2 regions of the Arthrobacter sp. 01T425 genome follow, and region 1 is predicted to be linked to the other one. Evidence: predicted binding sites of a transcription regulator. Region 1 holds the regulator's gene; the other holds the start of a gene.

Region 1 (13,185 bases):
GAAGGGCGCCCAGACGATGTGCCCGGCCTTGCGACGCTAAGGGCCACGTGGGCGGCGGAACAGGACCCCGCGCCCATGGACGATCCCACCTTCGACGCCGTCTTCATGGAGTGGATGAATGCCAGTCCCCGAAAGTTCTTTGTGGCCGACTACGGTGGCGAACTCGTCGGGATGCTCAACCTGATGATTTTCGAGCGGATGCCCAAACCCGGAACAGAATCGTCCCGGTGGGTCTATCTGGGCAACGCCTACGTGCTCCCGGAGTTTCGGAACGCAGGAATCGGCGGCCGGCTCGTGGAGGCATCGATCCAGTTCGCGCAAGGCATCAAGGCCGTACGGATGGTGCTTTCCCCCTCCGATGCATCACGCGGCTTTTACGCACGGCTTGGTTTCGAACCGGCCGCGGAATTGAACATTCTCAGGTTTTGACCCACGGCCCGCCAGGCCGCTGCGCCGGCTCCGGCATGATGGACACATGGAATTGCAGACTGATCGTCTCCTGCTGCGCGAGTACACCCTGGATGATTTCGCAGCGGTACATTCATTCGCTTCCGACTTGAGGATCGCCGAATACGTGGACTGGGGACCGAATACAACCGGCGAAACGCTGGAATTCCTTAAAATGTGCTCGGCGGCGCAACGCGGTTCGAACCGGACAAACTTCACTCTTGCTGTCACTTTTCCCAGGGGCGAACCCTTTGGTTCTGTCGGACTCGGCATTGATCGTGGCCGGGGCGAGCTGGGGTACGTGATTGATGCTGACCACTGGGGGCACGGATATGCCACTGAGGCCGCAGCCGCCCTCCTCAGGTTCGGCCAAGGAACTCTCAAACTGCAGGACATTACCGCAACCTGCAGACCTGAAAACACCGCTTCTGCGAGGGTGCTGGAAAAGATCGGATTGGTCCCGGTAGGAGTGCGGAGGGCGGACAAACTCATTCGTGGACAGTGGCAGGATTCGCTCGTCTTTTCGTCGGTCAGCACCACCTGATAACGCACGAAACGAAGGGTGACCTCAGCCGACGTTTAGCGTGGCCCCTGCCCGGCTAAATGTCGGAGCGGACCATCCGTATTTCAGGTAGTTCCTCCCACTCGGGTGAAAGCAACTTACGCGTCCCATCGGGCTGAAAACCGTTCTTGACGTAAAAGGCCTGAGCGCGCACGTTGGCCTCAAGGACCCACAGGTAGGCGGGTAAATCGCGGAGGGCGGCCTTCAACAGGGCGACACCGAGCCCAGTGCCATGGGTGCGCCTCAGAGTGTAAATGGAGTAAAGCTCAAGTTCGCCGGGCAGGTCATCGTCACGCCCCGTGCCTGCGTCGGCAAATCCAACTATTTCATTGCTCTCGTCCATGGCGATGATTCGCGGCTGGGCACTGTCCAGATACGGTCGGCGTTTTTCCACGCGCACCGGCATGCTGGCACGGCGCGCATCGAAGAACGCTGGGGACAAAAGGTGCCCGTAGCATTCCTCATGGGCCAGGGTGTGCATCCTAACCACGGCATCAGCGTCCTCGACCGCGGCCTGGCGGATCTGATATTCCATCGTCCCAGCCTAACTTCGACTTGAGGGCTTCCCAGGGTCATTTTGCAGCCGGCCGGCAGAACGCCGCACCGGTGAGGAAGCGACGCCGTCACCAGCCGCCGCGTGTCGGCGTATGTCCCTTTCGGGCATCGTCGGGCATTGCCATTTCGGCCCGCAGGCCCAGGAGCCGGATCGGACGGTCTGCTTCGATTCCGGCTGCGAGGTCCAACGCCTGCGCGAGGATTTCGTCCCGGTCGAATGTCTCGGGAAGCTTCCTCGCGTGGGTCTTGGTGACGAACGGCGCGTACCGGACCTTGAGGGTCAGCCCAACCACGGGCCGACCTTCGGCCACAACATCCTCCAGGACGCGCGCTGTCAGCTCCCTCACGGCGTCGTCGACCTGGGCGGGTTCAGTCAGGTCGCGCTGGAAGGTGGTCTCCCGGCTATGCCCGCGGGCAACCCACGGGGTGTCGTCCACGACGCTGGCGCCGTCCCCGCGTCCGAGCTCCGCGTACCAAGGTCCCATCCTGGGGCCGAACTCCGGGACCAGGTCCCGGGGGTCGGACGCGGCTAGCTCGGCCACTGTGTTGATGCCGAGTTTGGCCAGTCTGCCCGACACCTTGGTTCCGACGCCCCAGAGCTCCTTGGTGGGCCGACTGCCCATGACGTCGAGCCAGTTCGCGGCAGTGAGACGGAAGACGCCGGCCGGTTTGCCGAAACCGGTGGCGACCTTGGCTCGTACCAGGGTGTCGCCGATGCCCACGCTGCAGTGCAGCTGCGTTCGCTCCAGGACAGCGGCCTGCACCTGCCGGGCGTAGGCTTCCGGATTCTCTGTCTCGGTGCCTACAAAAGCTTCATCCCACCCCAGCACCTGCACGGTGGCGCCGGGCTGCGCGCGCAGGGTAGCCATGACCGTTTCGGACGCCGCAAGGTAAGCCTCCTGATCGACGGGCAGGATCACAGCATCGGGCACTTTCCGGGCCGCAATGCGTAGGGGCATTCCGGAACCCACGCCGAACGCCCTCGCTTCGTAGGATGCCGTCGACACCACGGCGCGTTCCGTGGGGTCGCCCCGACCGCCGACAATGATCGGCTTGCCAGCAAGCTCCGGCCGCCGGAGCACTTCGACCGCCGCGATGAACTGGTCGAGATCGACGTGCAGCACCCATGGGATTCCGCTCACGCCACCAGTGTGCCCTAAACATCCCTTGCAAGCATCGGCTCTCCACCAAGCCTGGCCGGACTCGCCGTCGTCGACGTGCCCTCCCGTGACGAAGCATTGGAGCGGGCCGCCAAGATCGCCGCCGCTTGCCGCTGTGCGCGGGAGGTCCGCGGGTTCGTGCCTGACCCCACGGGATAATTTGTGTGCTGGATGCCCCCGTGATCGACTGATGCGATGACCCACCGCATTGCCGTCGGCGTACTCTTCGGGCCACGATGCGTTCTGATGTGCCGCCGGGTCCCGACATCGAAATGGTACCCGGGTATGTGGGACTTCCCGGGCGGCCACATCGAGGACGGCGAATCAGCCGGCGAGGCGCTGGCCAGGGAGCTCCTCGAAGAAATCGCAGTCAACGTCGTCCCGCCTACGAACGCTCCCACGTTTAGGGTCCAGGACAACGAGGGCTCACCTGAGGGTTGGCGCTCTCGGGGTGGGTCCTGGAAATGTGGACCGGCGATCCTGCCAACTTGGCCAGGGATGAGCACTCCGAAATACGCTGGTTCAGCCCTAACGATGCCCTCGGACTGGACCTCGCGCACGCCCATTACACCGAAGTACTTCAACACCTTTGAAGTTTAAGAAACGGCGGCGCCTGAAGAGGACAGACTTACACGCATTCTGATAAAGGCCGGCCCGCGGATGGGTTCTGATAGGTGTCGGCCTTCGGAGCACCTTGGCATATGGAACCAGACCGTCCGGCTCGAGGAAACGCGTGCCGGGTGCGCATCGGGGGTATAGTCGGCGCATGCAACTTTCGCGTCGATTTATATGCCCCCGGCCGGTCCCCGGCCGCGAGGGCTCTGAGGCGCGCGCCTAGGTCCTGGCGCCGGGTTTGAGTCGGGGGAAGTCAACCCACCACTCGAAATCCGAAAACAAGGACCTGCAATGCCCTCATATCTCAGTCCCTCCGAGCTCCACGACGCTTTGACCATCCGCGATCTTTCAGATCCGGACGGCGGGCCCCATGCAATGCAGCCGCTGTTGCAGGGCATCCTCGACGCGCTCAGCCGCGAATGGAGAGTGCCACAACGAATCGTCCGCCACAGCCCGCTGGTGAGCGTGGCCGACAATTACGACCGCTTGGGGTTCAAGGAATCAGATGTGACGCGGGATCAAAGGTATTCCCGCTATCTCAGCCCGACGGCCATGCTCCGAAGCCACACGTCGGCTTCCATCCCGCAGCTGCTGCGTGCACTGCACGCGGACCAATCCATGGACGAGCTCTGGGCGGTCCCAGGTCTGGTCTACCGGCGCGATTGCATCGACCGCACCCATGTGGGAACTCCCCACCAGGTCGACCTATGGCGCGTCAGCTCACGGGGGCAACTCGACGCCGGCAACCTGCAGGAAATGGTCGGATCGCTGGTGCAGGCGGTGCTTCCAGGAGCACCCTGGCGTGCAGTTCCGGCAGATCACCCCTACACCGAAGAAGGCTTGCAGGTCGATGTCCTCGCGGACGGGGAATGGCTCGAACTCGCCGAGTGCGGGCTCATCGCGCCGCATCTGTTCTCCGGGGCCGGCCTGGATCCCACCAAGTGGTCGGGACTGGCTCTGGGCATGGGATTGGACCGCGCCCTCATGCTCCGCAAGGGCATCCCCGACATCAGGCTGCTTCGGTCCACAGACCAGAAGATGGACCAGCAGATGCTGGACCTGTCCCGGTGGAATCCAGTTTCCCAGATGCACTCCATCCGCCGGGACATCTCCATCGTCATTCCCGCTGACCTGGATACCGAAGTGCTTGGAGACCGGGTGCGAACAGCGTTGGGCGCAAAGGCCGACGATCTGGAAAGTGTCGAACTCCTGGCCCTGACGCCCTGCGCTGACCTCCCCGCAGCGGCGAGGAAACGACTCCGCCTCAGCGATGGGCAGGCCAATGCACTGATACGCCTGGTGCTGCGTCCCCTCGCCCGGACCATGACAGACCCGGAGGCGAATCGGATCCGGGACGACGTCTACCTGGCCCTGCACGAGGGGCCCGTCAAGGAACTCATCGCAGGATAGTGCCTGCCGTGCCAGTTCACCATCGGGCTGCTGGCACGGCAGGCATGGAGACGCGGCCGGACCATGTCAGTGCCAGGAACCACAAGCGGACGCCATTAGGTATCAACTTTGTATCGGCCTCATATCGTTCCCGTTGCAGTTCCGGCGCCAGGGCCCAAACCCGGCTGCCGCGCCGCGCCCGTGTGCCATGCTGGAATCCGGCTGTCCCGGGATCGCCGGGCCGGTCTCCGGCCGGTGAGGGATGGGGCGGCCGTCGACGGCCGACGACGGCTACAAACGGATCATCACCGCGGAACGCGGGGCGTACGACGAAGGGACAGCAGCATCAGGAAGCGTGGAGTTCAGCAGCCATCGGCGGGGCGCGTCCGCCGCGTCGCGCTGGCGTTGGCGCTGCCTGCCGTGCTCGTCCTGTCCGGCTGCGTGGCGACGCCGCAGAGCGGCATCACGAATTCCAGCAGCCCATCAGAGCTCATTCCCGCCCCGGCGTCGGGCGCCCCCACCACGAGCGCACCGCTGGAGACTGCCCAGACGTCGAACAAGGCTCCGGTGTATTGGATCGGCCGTGGCAATGACAACGCGTTTCTCTACCGCGAGTTCCGCGACGTTCCGGATCAGGACAATCCCGTCACCCGCGCCCTGCGGGTCATGATGTCGCAGAAGCCACTGGACCCGGATTTTTTCACGCCCTGGCAAAATCCGAAGAAGCTGGCGACGTCGATTTCCGGCAAGAACGTCATCACGGTGGATGTCTCCGCTGATGCCTTCAACAGCAACGTGGATGCGGCCATGGCCGAGCGCGCCATCCAGCAGCTCGTCTACACGGCGACAGCTGCCGCGGCCAGCGCCGGCCTCATCGATGCCGGACAGCAGGTCCAGGTGGTTGTGCTGGTGGACGGTCACACCGACTACGTCGCCTTCAACCATGTCCGCCTGGGCGAGCCGACCTCCCGCAGCGCCGGGATGGTGGCACCAGTGTGGATCATTGATCCGCAGGAGGGCACGTCCGTGGCCGACGGTTCGGTCAAGATCAGCGGCCGCAGCACCGTCCAGGGCGGGAAGCTCCGCTGGGCGATCCTCAAGGTCGACGGCGACGGCGACAACGCCAAGACCGCGTATCTCAACGGCAGCGCCACCGCCTCCGCCGATGCAGCCCGGCCCGGGCTGTTCACCTTGTCCGTGAACCTCGGCCCGGGCAATTACGAGGTCCGGGTGTCCCAGGTGGACGCATCCGACAGCGCCAAGGAAGTATTCCAGGACACCCGCGGGTTCACGGTCAAGTAGCCGTCACCTCAACAAGGCATCACGTCACCTGCGGCGGCGGCTGCCGCAGGTCACCAGCGGCCGAGGATGTCACTGGCCAGCACAGTGGCGGCGGGCCCGGCCGTGGACGAACGCAGCACATGGTGCCCCAAAAGGGCCGTAACTGCGCCGGCGTCGCAAAGCCGGGTCACCTCCCGCGGGCTGATGCCGCCTTCCGGACCCACGATCAGCAGGACCTCACGGGATCCGGCATCATCTGCCACAACATCGCCGGGCCCAACACTTTCCAGCCAGGCCTCGAGTACCTGCCGCAGCGGGCGCACGGCGTCTTCGTGCAGGATGACGGCGAGGTCTGCCGCCGTTACGGCCGCCTGCAACCCGGCGCCGTCGACGGCGGCCCGGACCTCGGGAATCCATGCCCGGCGCGCCTGTTTGGCGGCTGCCGTCACCACCGACTGCCACTTGGCATGCGCCTTCGCGGCCCGCTCAGCCTTCCACCGCACAATGGACCGCTCGGCCTGCCAGGGAATGACGGCGTCGATGCCCAACTCGGTCGCGGTCTCGGCCGCCAGTTCATCGCGGTCGCCCTTCGCCAGGGCCTGGACCAGGACCAGCCGTGTTCCTGGCCGTGGTTCCTCAGCCAGGTCCACGCATTCGACGCTCAGCTCCCCGGCAGCGACGGCTGTCACGGTGCCGGTCAGGCGCTTGCCTGCGCCGTCCGCGATGTCGACCGCTTCGCCGACGCCGATCCGTTTGACGGTGACGGCGTGGCGGGCCTCGGTTCCCTCGAGGACGAAGGCCGAGCCGGGGACCTGCTGGTCCAGGGTGCCTGGGGCGGTGAAGAAGACCGGGTTACTCACCGCTACAGGTTACCGAGCCGGTCCCGCAGTTTGGCGAAGACGCCGCCGCTGGCCGCAAGCTTTCCTTCCGTGAGGTGCTCGCCACGGTGCTTGGCCAGCTGGCGGAGAAGTTCCTCCTGGACGTGATCGAGCTTGACCGGTGTTTCCACCTGCAGGTGCACCTTCAGATCGCCGCGGCCGTGGCCGCGCAGGTGCGTGACGCCAAGACCGCGAAGGGTGATGATCTCGCCGGACTGGGTGCCGGCCTTGACGTCGATCTCCTGCTGTCCGTCGAAGGTGTCGAGGGATATTTCGGTGCCGAGGGCGGCCGCCGTCATGGGAATGTTGAGGCTCGCGTGCAGGTCATCGCCCTCGCGCACGTAAGTGGCGTCGTTGTTGACCCTGATCTCCACGTACAGGTCCCCGGCGGGGCCGCCGGCAGGGCCGGCCTCGCCCTGGCCGGACAGCTGGATGCGGGTGCCGGTGGCCACGCCGGCCGGGACCTTGACGGTCAGCGAGCGGCGGCTGCGGATCCGGCCCTGGCCGCTGCATTCGTTGCACGGGTCCTTGATGACGGTGCCGAAGCCCTCGCAAGACCCGCAGGGGGCGGACGTCATGACCTGGCCCAGGATGGACCGCACGGCGCGCTGGACCTGACCGCTGCCGCCACAGATGTCGCAGCGGACCGGGTGGGTGCCCTCCCGGCAGCAGGATCCCTCGCAGGTGGGGCAGATGACGGCCGTGTCGACCTCGAGCTTTTTGTTCACGCCGAACACCGCATCGCGGAGGTCGATCCGGACGCTGATCAGCGCGTCCTGGCCGCGGCGGACCCGGGACGCCGGGCCGCCCTGGCCGCCACCGGCGCCGAAGAAGGTCTCGAAGATGTCCTGGAAGGCGAAGCCCTGGCCCGAGTAGCTGCCGCCGCCGAACCCGTTGTCGGTGCCGTTCTCGTTGCCGGTGGTGTCATAGACCCGGCGCTTCTGCGGATCGGAGAGGACCTCGTAGGCGTGCGTGACGGCCTTGAACCTGTCCGAGGCGTCCTCCCCGGGGTTCACGTCCGGGTGCAGGGTCCGGGCCAGTTTCCGGTAGGCCTTCTTGATCTCCTCCCCCGATGCGTCGCGGGAGACTCCAAGAACGTCGTAGTGGCTGCTCAAAGTGTGTATCTCTTCCTTGTTGTACTGCCTGTGGGGTACTGCCTGTGGGGCACTGCCTGTGGGGCAAGAAGTCGTATTCGGTCCCGGACCCGTCAGGGCCCCAGGATCCTCGAAAGGTAGCGGGCCACCGCTCGGACGGCGGCCATGGTGGTGGGATAGTCCATCCGGGTGGGCCCAAGCACTCCGACCTTGGCCGTGGCGTCCGGCCCGTAGGCGGTGGCCACGACCGAGGCCTCGGCGAGACCGTCGTAGGGGTTTTCCCGGCCGATGCTGACGGTCACGCCGCGCGGGTCTTCGGCCATTTCGCTGAGCAGGCGGAGCATGACCACCTGTTCCTCGAGGGCCTCCAGCACGGGGCCGATGCTGAGCGGGAAGTCCACATTGGAGCGGGCCAGGTTGGCGGTGCCGGCCATGACCATGCGCTCTTCACGGCTGCTCGTGGCCAGGGCCTCAAGGCCGCGGGCCAGCGCCTGGGCTGCTCCGCGCCGCGCGGGCGGGCCACCGGCAACGACGGCGGGCAGCAGCTGCGGCATCAGGCTCAGCGGCGTACCGGAGAGGCTGGCCAGAAAGCTGCTCCGCAATTCCGACAGCGCGTCGTCGGGAATGTCCTGCCCGACGTCGATCACGCGCTGCTCCACCTTGCCGGTGTCAGCGATCAGAACAGCCAGCACTTTCCTGGGCGCCAGCAGCACGAACTCAATGTGCCGCACCCGGGCGCGGCTGAGCAGCGGATACTGCACGACGGCGACCTGGTTGGTCAGGTGCGAGAGGAGCCTCACGGTCCGGTCAAGGATGTCGTCAAGGTCCTCGGATCCTTCCAGCAGCGCCTGAATGGCCCGGCGCTCGGCCTGGGACAACGGCTTCACCGCTGAGATCTGGTCGACGAACAACCGGTAGCCCTTGTCAGTGGGGATCCGGCCTGCACTCGTGTGCGGTGCCGTGATCAGGCCCTCGTCTTCCAGCGCCGCCATGTCATTTCGGATCGTGGCGCTCGAGACGCCGAGATGGTGCCGTTCAACGAGCGCTTTGGAACCAACGGGCTCACGCGAATGGACGTAGTCCTCCACGATGGCGCGCAGCACTTCGAGTTTGCGCGGTTCGCTCACGCTCCACCTCCAATCGACTGTCCCGCAGCCGGTGCCACCCCCCGCGTCCGGTCCGGGTACACCAGTGGTGCACGGACGGCCCGCCACAGGACAAGGGTTAGCACTCGACATGCCTAAGTGCTAACCAGTCTAATATGAGTCGCCGCGTTGTTAGCATTGGATTCGCTCCAGGCGTGGCCCGCGGGAACGCGATTCCCGTCACGCCGGCGCCGAGACCGTGGCAGATGCTGCCGTTGCCGCGCCGTCGCGGTCCGGTTCCGGCCCCCGGAGAGTTCCACCGACCGCCGTACATTCCGAGTGCAAAGTAAGCGTGAAGAGATGTCGTACCAGAACTGGGGACCCCAGGACCTGTCCGCCCCCGCCAAGACCCAGCTGCCGGAAGTCCCGGTGGAACGCGGGATGGTCCTCGAGGAGGTCCAGTCCGGCTGGGTGGGCGCCGTAACCCGCGTGGAGAAGTCCGGCGGCATGCACGTGGTGGCGCTGGAGGACCGGCGGGGCAAGTCGCGGTCCTTCCGCCTCGGCTTCGGCTTCCTCTTGGACGGCCAGCCCATCCGCCTGATGCCGCCGGCCCCGAAGAAGACGGCACCGGCCGCCGGTGCCGGCCGCACGGCGTCGGGCTCGGTACGGGTGGCGGGGCAGCGCGCACAGGTGGCCAAGGCCAGCCGCATCTGGGTGGAAGGAAAGCACGACGCCGAGCTGGTGGAGAAGGTCTGGGGCGATGACCTCCGGGTGGAGGGCATCGTCGTCGAGCCCCTGCACGGCATTGACGACCTCGCGGCCGCCGTGGCGGACTTCGGCCCGGGCCCCGGCCGGCGCCTCGGCGTGCTCGTAGACCACTTGGTGGCAGACTCCAAGGAGTCGCGGATCGCCGACGCCGTCATGGCCTCACCGGGCGCCGCAGGCAACGTCCTGATTGTGGGGCACCCCTACGTGGACGTGTGGCAGGCCATCCGGCCCTCGGTCCTGGGGATCGAGCAGTGGCCCGTGATCCCCCGCGGCACGGACTGGAAGACCGGGATCCTCATGGCTTTCGGGTGGCCCCACTCCACGAAGGAGGACATCGGCCTCGGCTGGCAGAAACTCCTGGGGGCTGTCCGCAGCTACGCTGATCTGGAGGCGTCGCTGCTTGGCCGCGTGGAAGAGGTCATTGACTTCCTCACCGTGCCCTAGTCCGCCGCGGCGGCCGCCCCTGATCTCCATTTCCTTGCCCGAGCAAGTATTCTTGAAACGGCGGCCGCGCTTCCAGCGCGGTCCCGGCTATTTCAGGCACAACCCAGGCAGCAACGCATCACCGCAATCCGAAGGGCTACACCGTGGCAGATAACGCACGCGAACACACGGGCAATCAGGCTGGCCATGGCCAGCCCCCGTACCATGGCGTTCCGGCAAACGCGCTGCCGCTGACGGCCAGCGAGGACCGCCAGTGGGCCACGCTCGCGCACTTCGGCGGCATCCTGGGCTGCGTGCCGTCGCTGCTGATCTACCTCATCTTCAAGGACCGCGGCCCGTTCACGGCACAGGAATCCAAGGAAGCCCTCAATTTCACGCTGCCGCCGACCCTGGCCGCGGTGCTGGCCAATCTGCTGGTCTTCATCCCGGTGGTGGGCAACCTCTTCGCCGTGCTCGCCACGGTGATCTGGATCGCCGTGACGTGCTTCTCGGTGGCCGCCGGCATCCACGTCAACCGCGGCCAGCCGCACCGCTACGAGTTCAACCTGCGCTGGATCAAATAGCCGGCCCGGACCCAAGCAAGAGAGCCGGCCGCCGCCCGTCAGGGCAACGGCCGGCTCTCTTTTGTGCGGCAGGGTGTTGTGGCCGCTGATGCGGGCAGCCAAGTCGTGGAAGTTTTGCCGGCAGACTAGTCCGGCAGGATCCTGCGGACGACGGCGTCGGCCAGCAGCCGGCCCTTAAGAGTGAGAATGAGCCTGCCTTTGAAAGCCGCCGCGGGATCCACGAGGCCGTCCGCGATCAGCCCCGCCACAGCGTGCCTGCCGGTGTCCCCCAGGCCGCCGAGGCTTGGGATGTCGAGCCCGGAATTGAGCCGGGCCTCGAGCATGACCCGTTCCACGTTGCGGGTTTCAGAGTCCAGCGTTTCGCGTCCGGCGGCGGGTGAGGCGCCGGCGCCGAGGCGGTTGGCGTAGGCGGTGGGGTGCTTGACGTTCCACCAGCGGACGCCGCCCACGTGCGAGTGCGCCCCCGGCCCGATGCCCCACCAGTCGTCCCCGCGCCAGTAAGCGAGGTTGTGCCGGCAGGCCTGTTCGGGGGTGCGGGACCAGTTGCTGACCTCGTACCAGTTGAGCCCGGCGGCGGAAATCAGTTCGTCGGCGAGTTCGTATTTGGCGGCGTGGTCGTCGTCGTCGATTTCCGGCACTTCGCCACGGCGGATCTGCGCGGCAAGCTTTGTGCCGTCTTCAACGATCAGGGCATAGGCGCTGATGTGGTCGGGGGCGTAGGACAGTGCGGTCTCGAGCGAGTAGCGCCAGTCCTCCAACGACTCCCCCGGCGTCCCGTAAATGAGGTCGAGGCTGACCGAGAGCCCGGCATTACGCGCCCACTGCACCACCTCGGGCACCCGGCTGGGCGTGTGGGTGCGGTCCAGGACCTTCAGGACGTGCGGCACAGCCGACTGCATGCCGAACGAAACGCGGGTGAACCCGGCGTCGGCCAGCAGCTGCAGGGATGCGGGCGTGACGGAATCGGGGTTCGCCTCGGTGGTCACCTCGGCGCCGGGCCGCAGTCCCCAGGCGTCGATCGCGGCGCTGAGGATGCGCGCCAGATCCTCCGCCGGCAGCAGGGTGGGGGTGCCGCCGCCGAAGAAGACCGTGCTGAGGGGGCGGCCGGGCAGGCCGCTGCCCTTCAGGGCCGCGGCGGCGAACTCCACTTCCGCGATCGCGGTGGCGGCGTAGGCGTCCTGGGAGGCCCCGCCGCCCAGCTCGGTGGCGGTGTAGGTGTTGAAGTCGCAGTACCCGCAGCGGACCGCGCAGAACGGGATGTGCACGTACAGCCCGAATGCTCGCTGATCGGCGCCCTCGCCCGCCTGGACGGGCAGCAGCCCGTCCGCCGGCGCCGGGTCGCCGAGGGGAAGAACGCTAGGCACGGGCCCGGCCTGCCGATACTGCAGCAACAATCATTACCTGCACCGTTACTTCTTGGCCTTGTCCTTGGACTCGTCCGTTGTCAGCGCGGCGATGAAAGCCTCCTGCGGCACCTCGACGCGGCCCACCATCTTCATGCGCTTCTTGCCTTCCTTCTGCTTTTCCAGCAGCTTACGCTTTCGGGTGATGTCACCGCCGTAGCACTTGGCAAGGACGTCCTTGCGGATGGCGCGGATGCTTTCGCGGGCGATGATCCTGGACCCGATGGCGGCCTGGATGGGCACCTCGAACTGCTGGCGCGGGATGAGTTCGCGCAGCTTGCCGGTCATCATCACGCCGTAGGCGTAGGCCTTGTCGCGGTGGGTGATGGCGGAGAACGCATCAACCTGTTCGCCCTGGAGCATGATGTCCACCTTGACCAGGTCGGCCACCTGCTCGCCGTCGGCCTTCCAGTCCAGTGACCCGTAGCCGCGGGTCTTGGATTTGAGGATGTCGAAGAAATCGAAGACGATTTCGGCCAGCGGCAGGCGGTAGCGGATTTCCACCCGGTCCTCGGAGAGGTAGTCCATGCCGCCCATGACGCCGCGCCGGCTTTGGCAAAGCTCCATGATGGCGCCGACAAACTCGTTCGGCGCAAGGATGGTGGCGGACACCATCGGCTCACGGACCTCAGCGATCTTGCCGGTGGGGTATTCGCTGGGGTTGGTGACGTGGACGACCTTCTTGTCCTCCAGCGTGACCTCGTATTCCACGTTGGGCGCGGTGGAAATGAGGTCCAGGTTGTATTCGCGTTCGAGCCGCTCGCGGGTGATTTCCAGGTGCAGCAGGCCCAGGAATCCCACGCGGAAGCCGAAGCCCAGCGCGGCGGACGTTTCGGGCTCGTACACCAGTGCGGCGTCGTTGAGCATCAGCTTCTCCAGCGCATCGCGGAGCACGGGATAGTCCGTGCCATCGAGCGGATACAGACCGGAGAAGACCATCG
Region 2 (10,187 bases), on a different contig from region 1:
CGATGGAAGCCGCGTTCTGCAGGGCAGAGCGGGTTACCTTGACCGGGTCGTTGATGCCGGCGGCCAGCAGGTCGACGTACTCGCCGGTGGCGGCGTTGAGGCCGTGGCCTGCGGGCAGGCCGCGGACCTTGTCCACGACGACGCCGGGCTCGAGGCCGGCGTTGAAGGCGATCTGCTTCAGCGGGGCGTCGATGGCAACGCGGACGATGTTCGCGCCGGTTGCTTCGTCACCGGAGAGCTGCAGGTTCGCGAATGCCTTGGCGCCGGCCTGGATCAGGGCAACGCCACCGCCTGCGACGATGCCCTCTTCGACAGCAGCCTTGGCGTTGCGGACGGCGTCCTCAATGCGGTGCTTGCGTTCCTTGAGCTCGACCTCGGTTGCGGCGCCGGCCTTGATGACTGCAACGCCACCGGCCAGCTTGGCCAGGCGCTCCTGCAGCTTCTCGCGGTCGTAGTCGGAATCGGAGTTCTCGATCTCGGCGCGGATCTGGGACACGCGGCCGGCGATCTGGTCGGCGTCGCCTGCACCCTCGACGATCGTGGTCTCGTCCTTGGTGACAACAACCTTGCGGGCCTTGCCAAGGAGTTCGAGTCCGGCGGTCTCAAGCTTGAGGCCGACTTCCTCGGAGATGACCTGGCCACCGGTGAGGATGGCGATGTCGGCCAGCTGCGCCTTGCGGCGGTCGCCGAAGCCCGGAGCCTTGACGGCGACGGACTTGAAGGTGCCGCGGATCTTGTTGACGATCAGGGTGGCCAGGGCCTCGCCCTCGATGTCTTCGGCAATGATCAGCAGCGGTTTGTTGGACTGCATGACCTTTTCCAGGACAGCAACCAGTTCCTTGACGTTGGAGATCTTGGAGTTGACGATCAGGATGTACGGATCCTCAAGGACCGTTTCCTGGCGCTCAGCGTCGGTGACGAAGTAGGCGGAGATGTAGCCCTTGTCGAAGCGCATGCCTTCGGTCAGCTCCAGCTCGAGGCCGAACGTGTTCGACTCCTCGACGGTGATGACGCCTTCCTTGCCGACCTTGTCGAGGGCTTCGGCGATCAGGGCGCCGATCTCGTTGTCGCCGGCGGAGATGGACGCGGTGGCGGCGATCTCTTCCTTGGTCTCGATTTCCTTGGCGGAGGCCAGGAGCTCGACGGTGACCGCGTCAACAGCCTTCTCGATGCCGCGCTTGAGGGACAGCGGGTCAGCGCCGGCCGCGACGTTGCGCAGGCCTTCCTTGACCAGGGCTTGTGCCAGCACGGTTGCCGTGGTGGTGCCGTCGCCTGCGACGTCATCCGTCTTCTTGGCAACTTCCTTGACCAGCTCGGCGCCGATCTTTTCGTAGGGATCGTCCAGCTCGATCTCCTTGGCGATGGAAACACCATCGTTGGTGATCGTGGGGGCGCCCCACTTCTTTTCGAGGACGACGTTGCGTCCCCGCGGGCCGAGGGTGACCTTGACGGCGTCGGCGAGGATGTTCAGGCCCCGCTCAAGACCGCGGCGTGCCTCTTCATCAAATGCAATGATCTTGGCCATAACGGCAGTAGTCCTTTCGGGACAGTCGTTAAGAATGAACCTTCGCTGTGGTGCCCGCGACGGACGATCCCAACCCCGCGGCCTCTGTATGCCGCCGGGTCCGGGATCTCACCCCAGCAAGGTGTTTCTTTAGCTCCTGGACCGGCTGCCCCACTTCGCGGCCGGGCGGACCGGGCGTCGTGTTAGCAGTCAGTGCGCTGGAGTGCTAAATCAATAATTAGCACTCCCCCGGGGAGAGTGCAAGCAGTGGCCGGCCGGAACCGGCCGCCACGCGGGCACAATACGCTACGAGCGATCAGCCGCCGCTGCTGCTCGCGGCTTCTGTGCCGTCCACCGTGGGCAGGTTGTCCTCGCCGTAAGTCGAAACCATGTAGTTCGCTTCGGTGATGTCGCCGTGGGCATCAAAGTTGATCCGTCCGGACTGGCCGTCGTAGTCCGGCCGCTGGCCTGCCCGGAGGACGCCGACGCAGTCCTTGTAGCTCGTGCATGACTCGCTGGGCGGCTGGCTGCCGCCGGCCCCGGTTCCGCCTGCTGCCGGGGTTCCGCCGGAGACCGCGACGAGGGACGCCGCGATGGAGGTGCCGGCGTCGTCCTCTGCGGCGGCGGCGGCGACGGCGGCCAGGACGACGGCGTCGTACGTCTCGGCGGCGAACACCATGTCCTTCAGCCCGGGATCAACGGCCACGAGGTCCGCCTGGAAGGCTGCGGAGGGAAACACGCCGGGCAGGATCCCGCGTGCACCCTCGAGCGCCCGGGCGCCCAGGCCAGAGCCGTACTTGCTGACTGCTCCGTCACTGAGGACCAGCTTCTTGCCGGCGAGGCCGGCGTTGTTCAGCTCGGCGATGGCGCCCTGTGCGCCGTCGCGCGAGACCAGGATGACGGCGTCGGGGTTGGCGGCCTTAGCGGCGGCGGCAGCCTGCTGCGCCTGGCCGGGGGTGAACTCCGAGTCCGCCACGACTTCCAGTCCGGACTGTTTCGCCGCACCAACGACTGCGGCGGCGACGTCTTTGCCGTAGTCGCCTTCCTCATGCAGCACCGCCAGGGTCCTGGCGCCGCCGTCTTTGACCAGTTTGGCGAGGACGGATGCCTGGGCGATGTCGGCGGCCGAGGTGCGGAAATAGTAGCCGCCGCTCTTGTAGTTGCTGAGCGCGGCGGCGGTGTTGGCCGGGGAGATCACGGCTACCTTGGCGTTGGCCAGCACGTCGATGGCGGCCGGGGCACGGCTGGAATCGGTCGGGCCGATCACGACGTCGGCCTTGGCGGCAACCAGCGCTTTCGCCTGGGCGGCGGCGTCCGTGCTGATGGTTTCCGGCAGCAGCTCCACCGGTTTGCCTTTGTGCCCGCCGGCAGCGTTGATCTCCTTGACGGCAAGTTTGGCCGCCGCGAGCTCGGAGGCGTTGAGGAAGTTCTGCTTGCCCGTGTTGTCCAGGATCAGGCCGATGCGCAGGGTGCCGTCACCGCTGGCGTCGGCGCTGGCCACGCGGGCACTGCCCGCGGGGCCCAGGCACCCCGTCAGGGCCAGGGCCGCTACGGTGCCCGCCGCCAGGGCGCGGCCCAGCGGCAAATGTCCTCCGCGGCGCCCGGCCGCGTTCCTTGGGGCGTTCGTGACGGCAGCCAGTACCACTAGGCGGGCCGGACGCTTTCGGCCTGCGGGCCCTTTTCGCCCTCGCCGACTTCCAGTTCCACCCGCTGGCCCTCGTCCAGGGCGCGGTAGCCTTCCCCGACGATCGCGGACCAGTGCACGAAGACGTCGTTCTCGGAACCGTCCACGGCGATGAAGCCGTAGCCCTTTTCGGCGTTGAACCATTTGACGGTTCCCAGTGCCATGGTGTCCACACTTTCAGCTAGCTTGCGTGCGGCCCACCTCGATGTGCGCCGCGGACTGCGAAGAGAAATCCGCAGATACTGTACCCACAGCGTCCCCCAGGAACGCCGGCGGCGGGCAGGGCCGCCGCCTAATAGTTATTGAGGCGTAACCGGATTGGCTACTGGTAGCCGGGGCCGAGAACGACGACAAGGGGCATGTTGAACTCGGCAGAGTCCACGAGGGTGTCGACGCCGAGGAGGGCTCCGAGTGCCTCCGCATTGTCCTTCTGCTCGACGCCGCTGTAGAAGATCACCGACGTCTGTTGCGGGACACCGCCCCAGTTGCCTGTCTCGCCCAGGACCCAGCCGTCGGAGGTGACGGTGCCGCCGACGCGGGTGGCGAGGCCGGCGGTGGTGGTCGCGTTGTAGATCGTCACCGGCTGCGTCTTGTCGACGGCGGCGGCTGTGGCGCTCGGCGTAGCTGACGGCGAAGCCGCCGGCGCGGCGGCGGCGTCCGTGCCGGCCGGCTCCGGGCTCGTCGGCGTGGGACTGGGGCTCATGGTGCTCGTGGCGGACGGGCTGCTGCTGGCAGATGCGGACGCGCTGCCACCGGCCGTCACGGCCGCGGCCTGGCCTGCGGAGAAGCCGAGCTTCGGCAGGATCAGGAAGGCCACCAGGCCGATGGCCAGGGCTACGCAGCCGGCCGCCAGGATCGGCGCCAGGCTCCGCCGCCGCGATGCCGCGACGGCCCGGTGGACTCCCTGCCGGGTAGAGGTCTCCGGGACCCGATCAAATTCATCCCGAGCGTATTTGGTCATGGTAAAACGACGTCCTTGCTGATTTCATACGGGGTGCCCGAGGCCGGAACGGACGCAACAGGACGTGCGCATCCGGCTGCTCGTGACGCGACTTTACGAATCTGTTCCCAGACGACGGGCAGTGCGGGCACGTTGGCGTGATGTACGTAGTCTACGCAATCTCTTGACCAGCATGGGATCGTGGGCCAGCGCATCCTCGGTATCGATGAGGGCATTGAGGATCTGGTAGTAGTGCGTGGCGGACAGATCGAACAGCTCGCGGATGGCCTGTTCCTTGGCCCCGGCGTACTTCCACCATTGCCGCTCCAAGGCCAGCATCTGCTGGTCGCGGGCGCTCAGCGCAGACTCCGCGGACACCCCGTCCGGGCCCGCGCCGGCGGTTGGGAATCCGGCAGAATCCCCCGCGAGCACGTGCTCTTGCGCTGTTTCGGCCACGACACACTCCTGGTTGATTCCGAAAAACCTGGCTGGTATCCGTTAAAAAGTCAGTCCCAATGGTACGGCCGAATGACAGGGTTGTCATTCGGGCGGGCGCAGAAACGGGCCGCAGCTGGGGAAGAATGGGTGCTGTGTTTGATGCCGAGTTTGACCCCGCCAGTGAACCCGACGCGCTGTTCGAGCTGGAGCCCGCAGCCGCGGACACCCTCAGTTTCGAGGACCTGGCGCGCCGGCCGCTGGACGCGCTGGTTGCTCCTGACTGGGCGGAGCCGCTGGCGCCGGTGGAGGCGGAGTTGCGCGAAGCCCTCGCCTTTGTCGCGGGCGAAGTGGCCGCCGGGCACGGCGTACTGCCCTCGCCGGCAAACCTGCTGCGGGCTTTCCGGCAGCCCCTGGCCGGCGTCCGCGTGCTGGTGGTGGGCCAGGACCCGTATCCGACGCCGGGGCACGCCGTGGGGTTGTCCTTCGCCGTGGACGGCGCCACCCGGCCGATCCCCCGCAGCCTGGCAAACATCTACAAGGAACTTCAGGCCGATCTCGGCTTCCCCCCGCGCGTCCACGGGGACCTCAGCCACTGGGCGGACCAAGGCGTACTGCTGCTCAACAGGGTGCTCAGCGTCCGTGCCGGCGCGGCGGGCTCGCACCGGAACAAGGGCTGGGAGGCTGTGACGGCGGCGGCCATCCGGGCAGTCGCCGGCCGCTCGTCCGTATCCGGCGCGGGCCATGCCCCCCTGGTGGCGATCCTGTGGGGGAAGGATGCCGAGTCCGTGCGGCCGCTGCTGGGATCCGCAGCCGTGATCGCCAGCGCCCACCCCAGCCCGCTCTCGGCCTCGCGCGGCTTCTTCGGGTCCCGGCCGTTCAGCCGGGCCAACGCCCTGCTGCTGCAACAAGGCAACGGGACGGTCGACTGGGAGCTTCCGCCGTTGCCGTAACAGGCCCCCGCGCAAAGCTCCCGCCGGGGGTTCTTGGATAGGCTTAGCTGCATGACATCCGTCCCCGCAGCCACCACCGCCACCCGGAATTCGCGCCCCCAGACCGATCTGACGGTCCTGCGCAGGGAGCAGCTCTCCCCGCATATGGTCCGGATCATCGCCGGGGGCCCTGGCTTCGCCGGGTTCGTCAACAACGACTATGTGGACCGGTACGTCAAGATCGTCTTTCCGCAACCCGGCGTCGAATACCCGGATCCGCTGGATTTGTGGGCCATCCGGGAAACCATGCCGCGCAGTCAGTGGCCGCACACCCGGACCTACACGGTCCGCTGGGTGGACCCGGCGGCGCAGGAACTGGCCATTGACTTTGTGATCCACGGCGACGAGGGGCTCGCCGGCCCTTGGGCGGCCTCGGCCCAGCCCGGCGATCGCCTGACTTTCACCGGCCCCGGCGGCGGGTACAACCCGGATCCGGCCGCGGACTGGTACCTGTTTGCCGGCGATGAATCAGCGTTGCCGGCCATCGGCGCGGCGATCGAATCCCTGCCGGAGGATGCCCGCGGCCTCGCCCTGCTCGAAGTGGACAGCGACGCCGACGTCCAGGCCATCGCCGGGCCGGCCGGCGTCGAATTGCGCTGGCTGCTGCGCGGCGGCGCACCCGCCGGTGAGAGCGAACTGCTGGTCACGGCGGTGCGCGACGCCGAGTGGCCCGAGGGCCGGGTGCAGGTCTTCGCCCACGGCGAGCGGGGCTATATGAAGGGCCTCCGGGACGTGTTCTACGTGCAGCGCGGGCTGGAGCGGGCCCAGGTGTCCCTCTCGGGCTACTGGGCCAAGGGCCGGGTGGAGGACGACTTCCAGGCGGAGAAGAAGCTGCCCATCGGCAAGATCTAGCGGATCGCCTCCCCTGGCTGTCCGGCGGGTGGCGCTGCGGAGTTTCCCCACCTTTGCCACCACGACGCCGGGACACGCCGGCGCGGCGGGCTGACACGCCGTCGCGTCCCGGCAAAGTGGGGATACCCGGCGCCTTAGGGGAGCCGGACGGGCATTCCTCGCAAGATCTAGCGGCGGCGGGCCCTGCGCCGTTCGTTGCTCGCCAGGCTCCGCGTCAGGGGCCGCGCCAGGGTGTCGCCGAGCACGACGCCGGCAGCGACACCGAGCACGATGGCCCCGGCGTTGAGCATGCCGCCGGCGCCCATGAGAATCTCCGATTCCTCGATGGTCAATACATACATCGACCGGAATATAGTGAGCCCCGGGAGCAGAATCAGCGCGGCGGGAACGGCCACAACCAACTGTGGGGCGCCCATCCGGAGGGCCACGACGCGGGCCAGCAGGCCGATCACCACGGCAGCGAGGGCCGGGGCGAAGCGGGATCCGATGCCCAGGGCGTCGCCGCCGATGAGGACCAGGTAGCCCACCACCCCCACGGCCGCCGTCGGCAGCAGCAGCTTCCAGCTGGTCTGTTCCGTGATGCCGATCATCAGCACCGCGATGGCGATCAGGATGACCACGGCCCACCACGGATACGCCGGAGGGAATGTTTCGGTGACATTGATCGCCTCCATGCCGGTCATATCCCCGACTACGAAGCCGACGGCAATGCCGGCAACGAGCGCGCCGAAGGTCAGCATGGTGGAGAGGAAACGGCCGGCCGCCGTGACGGGGAAGCCGTTGATCGCGTCCTGCACCGAGGAGACGAGCCGGCCGGTCGGCAGTAGCAGCAGGATTCCGCCGACCACCACGATGGCCGGCGGTATCTGGATTCCTACCATGCCGCCGAAACGCCATAACAGCAGGGCGATGAAGGTGACCAGGAAGGAACACGAGGCGGTGACGAAGAAGTCAGGTGTGCGCCACCGCCCTAGCTGCCTGGCCAGCAGGCTCACCAGCAGGTTGGAGACGAAAGCGACCGCAGAGGCTCCGAGGTCGCCGCCGAGAACACCGACGAAGACGGCCGAGAACACGCCGAATGCCACGGTGACCATCCAGCGCGGGAATGGCTTGGAACTGTGGGTGATGTCCTCAAGCCGTCGCACAGCCTCCTCACGTCCCACGCCGCCGGAGACGATGTCCGTGACGAGCTGGTGCACCTTGGCCAAGCCCGCGTAGTTGTTGGTCCAGGACCGCACGACACGAAGCAACGTGATGGGCGTCTGGTCCTTGGGGGCATAGTTGATGGCCACCGACTGGTTGGTGATGTCCACTTCGATGTTCTTCAGTCCCAGGGCGGCCGTGATGGCGATGATGCTGGTCTCAACTTCCAGGGCTCCGGCGCCGTAACGGAACATCGATTCCGCCAGATGCAAGGCAAAGTCGATCGTCTTGCGGGCCGAGGCGTCCACCCCGCCAACCTGGATCATCGGGTTCGCATAGGGGCTGCCGGCGAGCCGGTCAACGATGCTCATGGGCGCCGTCGGCGGGTTCTCGCCCTGTACCAACCTGCGCAACATGCGCTTCGCGGCGGCGTTCTGGCGCACCTCCACCGGCGACATCGGCTGCGTTCGGGGCAGGCCGTCCGTGGGCGGCCTGCGGTGGCCGCTGTATCCGTTATTCATTCCGGCCTCCTCACTGTCCTCGTCGGCTGTTTAGTAAAACTGCTGGCCCGTGCGCCGGGTGTAGACCTGGCGGGCCACGCGCTCCCCCGCCATCATCCAGGCCTTGTATTTCAGCGGGCTCAGGACCTGGTCATAGCAGCCGACAAAGTCGGTCACGGTTTTGCTGAAGCTGGTCTTGAACAGGCCCAGGCCATGGAACGGGTTTGAGGTGTCCTTGAGCTTGTCGCTCGGCGGCGTGCCGCAGAAGTCGTATTCGGTGCAGCCAAGGTCCTTGACCTGGTTGATTGCGGTCCACTGCACCAGGTGCGAGTCACCGTACTGGCCACGCTTCTGCAGGGAGCCGCCGTCCTTGTACGTTCCCTTGCGGCCGTAGTTGATCACGAATGCGCCCACCGAGGGCACCCCGTTTTCGTACACGAAGAGCAGCCTGCCCTGATCCCGCTTCAGAAAGTTGGTCCAGAACTGGCGGTAGTACTCGTACTCGCGCACCCGGACCTGGGACTTGGCTTCCACCGTGGTGGTCATCAGGGCATACATGGCCCGGAAGTTCTCTTCCGTGGGCTCGACGTTGTGGACTTCCACGCCCTCGCGGATGGCGCGGCGCACGGCGTTGCGGCCCCGGGAGTGCAGGTTGCGCAGCAGCTGGTTTTCCTCGGGCGCAATATCGAGCAGCGCCGTGGAGTCGTTCGGCTGCAGGTTGTGGGTCTTGACCAGGCCGGCGCCCTCAAGGATCCGCGCGGCGTCGTCGGACAAGACAACATCCGGTTCGATCTTGATCGCGAAGACGCCCAGCTTGGCCCTTTTGACGAAGTCCGCGTTCGCCGCGACGATCCCGGGGATGTCCTCGACCGACGCCACGTCGGGTCCCTTGATCAGGTACCAGAGCTTGCCGAGGACCGGAAAGGACTTCTCCAGGACCAGGTTGTAGCTCGTGTAATCGGCCGACTCGTACACCAGGTGCAAGGGCTTCCAGCCAAAGTGCTGTTTGACCTCGGCGAAGGCTTCCGATTGCAGGAGATTGCCGCCGTTGGGGTTAGCCGTGACGTGGGCATCCCAGTTGGCAATCTCTTCGGCAGAGGCAAAACGGGCAGTGAATTCTCGCAAGGGTGCGGTATCCAATCATTGCGGTACGAGCTTCGGCGACATGCGGACATGCAGCCCCAAGTCTATCGGTCCGCACCCTGCCGCCGGTCCGGGTCAGGCGGTTAGGCTGGTCTCATGCAGGCTCAGCAACAACCGATGGAAGGCCGTCCCGGGGCGCCCGGCGGCCACTCTAAGGGCGTTGGAAGCGGCGCGGGCAGCGGCTTCTCCCAGGTGGTCGCGCTGCTGCTGTTCCTCGGCGCGTCGGCGCTCGTTGCGGCCTTGGGCGGCCTGGCCACGGCCAACCACGTCAACGGCTGGTACGCCACCGCGGACAAGGCCCCGTGGTCCCCGCCGAACTGGGTTTTCGGGCCCGTCTGGACGGTCCTGTACGCCGCCATGGCCGTCGCGGCGTGGCTGGTCTGGCGCAGCCGCGCCCCGGGGTCCAAAGCGGCCCTGACAGCCTACGGCGTGCAGTTGGGGCTGAACCTGCTCTGGACGCCGGTCTTCTTCGCCTTGTACCCGGCGCTCGGGACGCCGGCGCTGTGGATCGCGTTCGGGATCATCGTGGCTTTGGCCGTGGCCGTGGCCGCAACGGTGGCGCTCTTCGGACCGATCAGCCGGGCGGCAGGACTGCTGATGCTGCCCTACCTGTCGTGGATCGTGTACGCATCCTCGCTGAACCTGTGGGCGGCACTGCACAACTAGCGCCTGCACAGCTGCAGGCCGCACAGCTGTAGGCCGCATGGCCGGAGCAGCGGCCAGCGCCACGTCAGCCCCGGCCGGCGTCGGTCAGCTTCCTAGCACTCCACGACGTTGACGGCGAGGCCGCCCATTGCGGTTTCCTTGTATTTGGAGCTCATGTCCTTGCCGGTTTCGCGCATGGTCACGATGACCTCGTCGAGGGAGACCCGGTGCGTGCCGTCGCCCCAGAGCGCCATTTTGGCGGCGTTGATGGCTTTGGCGGCGGCGATCGCGTTGCGTTCGATGCACGGGACCTGCACGAGGCCGCCGATCGGATCGCAGGTCAGGCCCA

The links. The regulator HrcA, encoded in region 1, represses chaperone genes, less so after heat shock. The targets are predictions, from matches to a motif close to TTNGCACTCGNNNNNNNCGAGTGCNAA.
Region 2: the regulator HrcA is predicted to act here: its motif matches at 1,708-1,734, upstream of groL (chaperonin GroEL).

What each region holds. Positions count from the first base shown of each region.
Region 1 covers NZ_JBFTPY010000001.1:352,078-365,262, reverse strand. Annotated here, with positions in the region: gene AC1DNG_RS01715 (N-acetyltransferase family protein) at 1-429, shown strand, start outside; gene AC1DNG_RS01710 (GNAT family N-acetyltransferase) at 476-991, shown strand; gene AC1DNG_RS01705 (N-acetyltransferase family protein) at 1,047-1,544, opposite strand; gene AC1DNG_RS01700 (DNA polymerase IV) at 1,633-2,706, opposite strand; gene AC1DNG_RS01695 (NUDIX domain-containing protein) at 2,920-3,324, shown strand; gene srmL (PheS-related mystery ligase SrmL) at 3,631-4,749, shown strand; gene AC1DNG_RS01685 (GerMN domain-containing protein) at 5,149-6,030, shown strand; gene AC1DNG_RS01680 (16S rRNA (uracil(1498)-N(3))-methyltransferase) at 6,081-6,869, opposite strand; gene dnaJ (molecular chaperone DnaJ) at 6,872-8,002, opposite strand; gene hrcA (heat-inducible transcriptional repressor HrcA) at 8,095-9,108, opposite strand; gene AC1DNG_RS01665 (DUF3097 domain-containing protein) at 9,427-10,278, shown strand; gene AC1DNG_RS01660 (DUF4870 domain-containing protein) at 10,422-10,841, shown strand; gene hemW (radical SAM family heme chaperone HemW) at 10,967-12,205, opposite strand; gene lepA (translation elongation factor 4) at 12,251-13,185, opposite strand, start outside.
Region 2 covers NZ_JBFTPY010000010.1:128-10,314, reverse strand. Annotated here, with positions in the region: gene groL (chaperonin GroEL) at 1-1,525, opposite strand, end outside; gene AC1DNG_RS12125 (ABC transporter substrate-binding protein) at 1,821-3,089, opposite strand; gene AC1DNG_RS12120 (cold-shock protein) at 3,149-3,352, opposite strand; gene AC1DNG_RS12115 (LytR C-terminal domain-containing protein) at 3,511-4,149, opposite strand; gene AC1DNG_RS12110 (DUF3263 domain-containing protein) at 4,243-4,506, opposite strand; gene AC1DNG_RS12105 (uracil-DNA glycosylase) at 4,710-5,516, shown strand; gene AC1DNG_RS12100 (siderophore-interacting protein) at 5,568-6,407, shown strand; gene AC1DNG_RS12095 (threonine/serine exporter family protein) at 6,575-8,071, opposite strand; gene AC1DNG_RS12090 (lipid II:glycine glycyltransferase FemX) at 8,102-9,175, opposite strand; gene AC1DNG_RS12085 (TspO/MBR family protein) at 9,290-9,859, shown strand; partial or broken gene AC1DNG_RS12080 (L-serine ammonia-lyase, iron-sulfur-dependent, subunit alpha) at 9,952-10,187, opposite strand, start outside.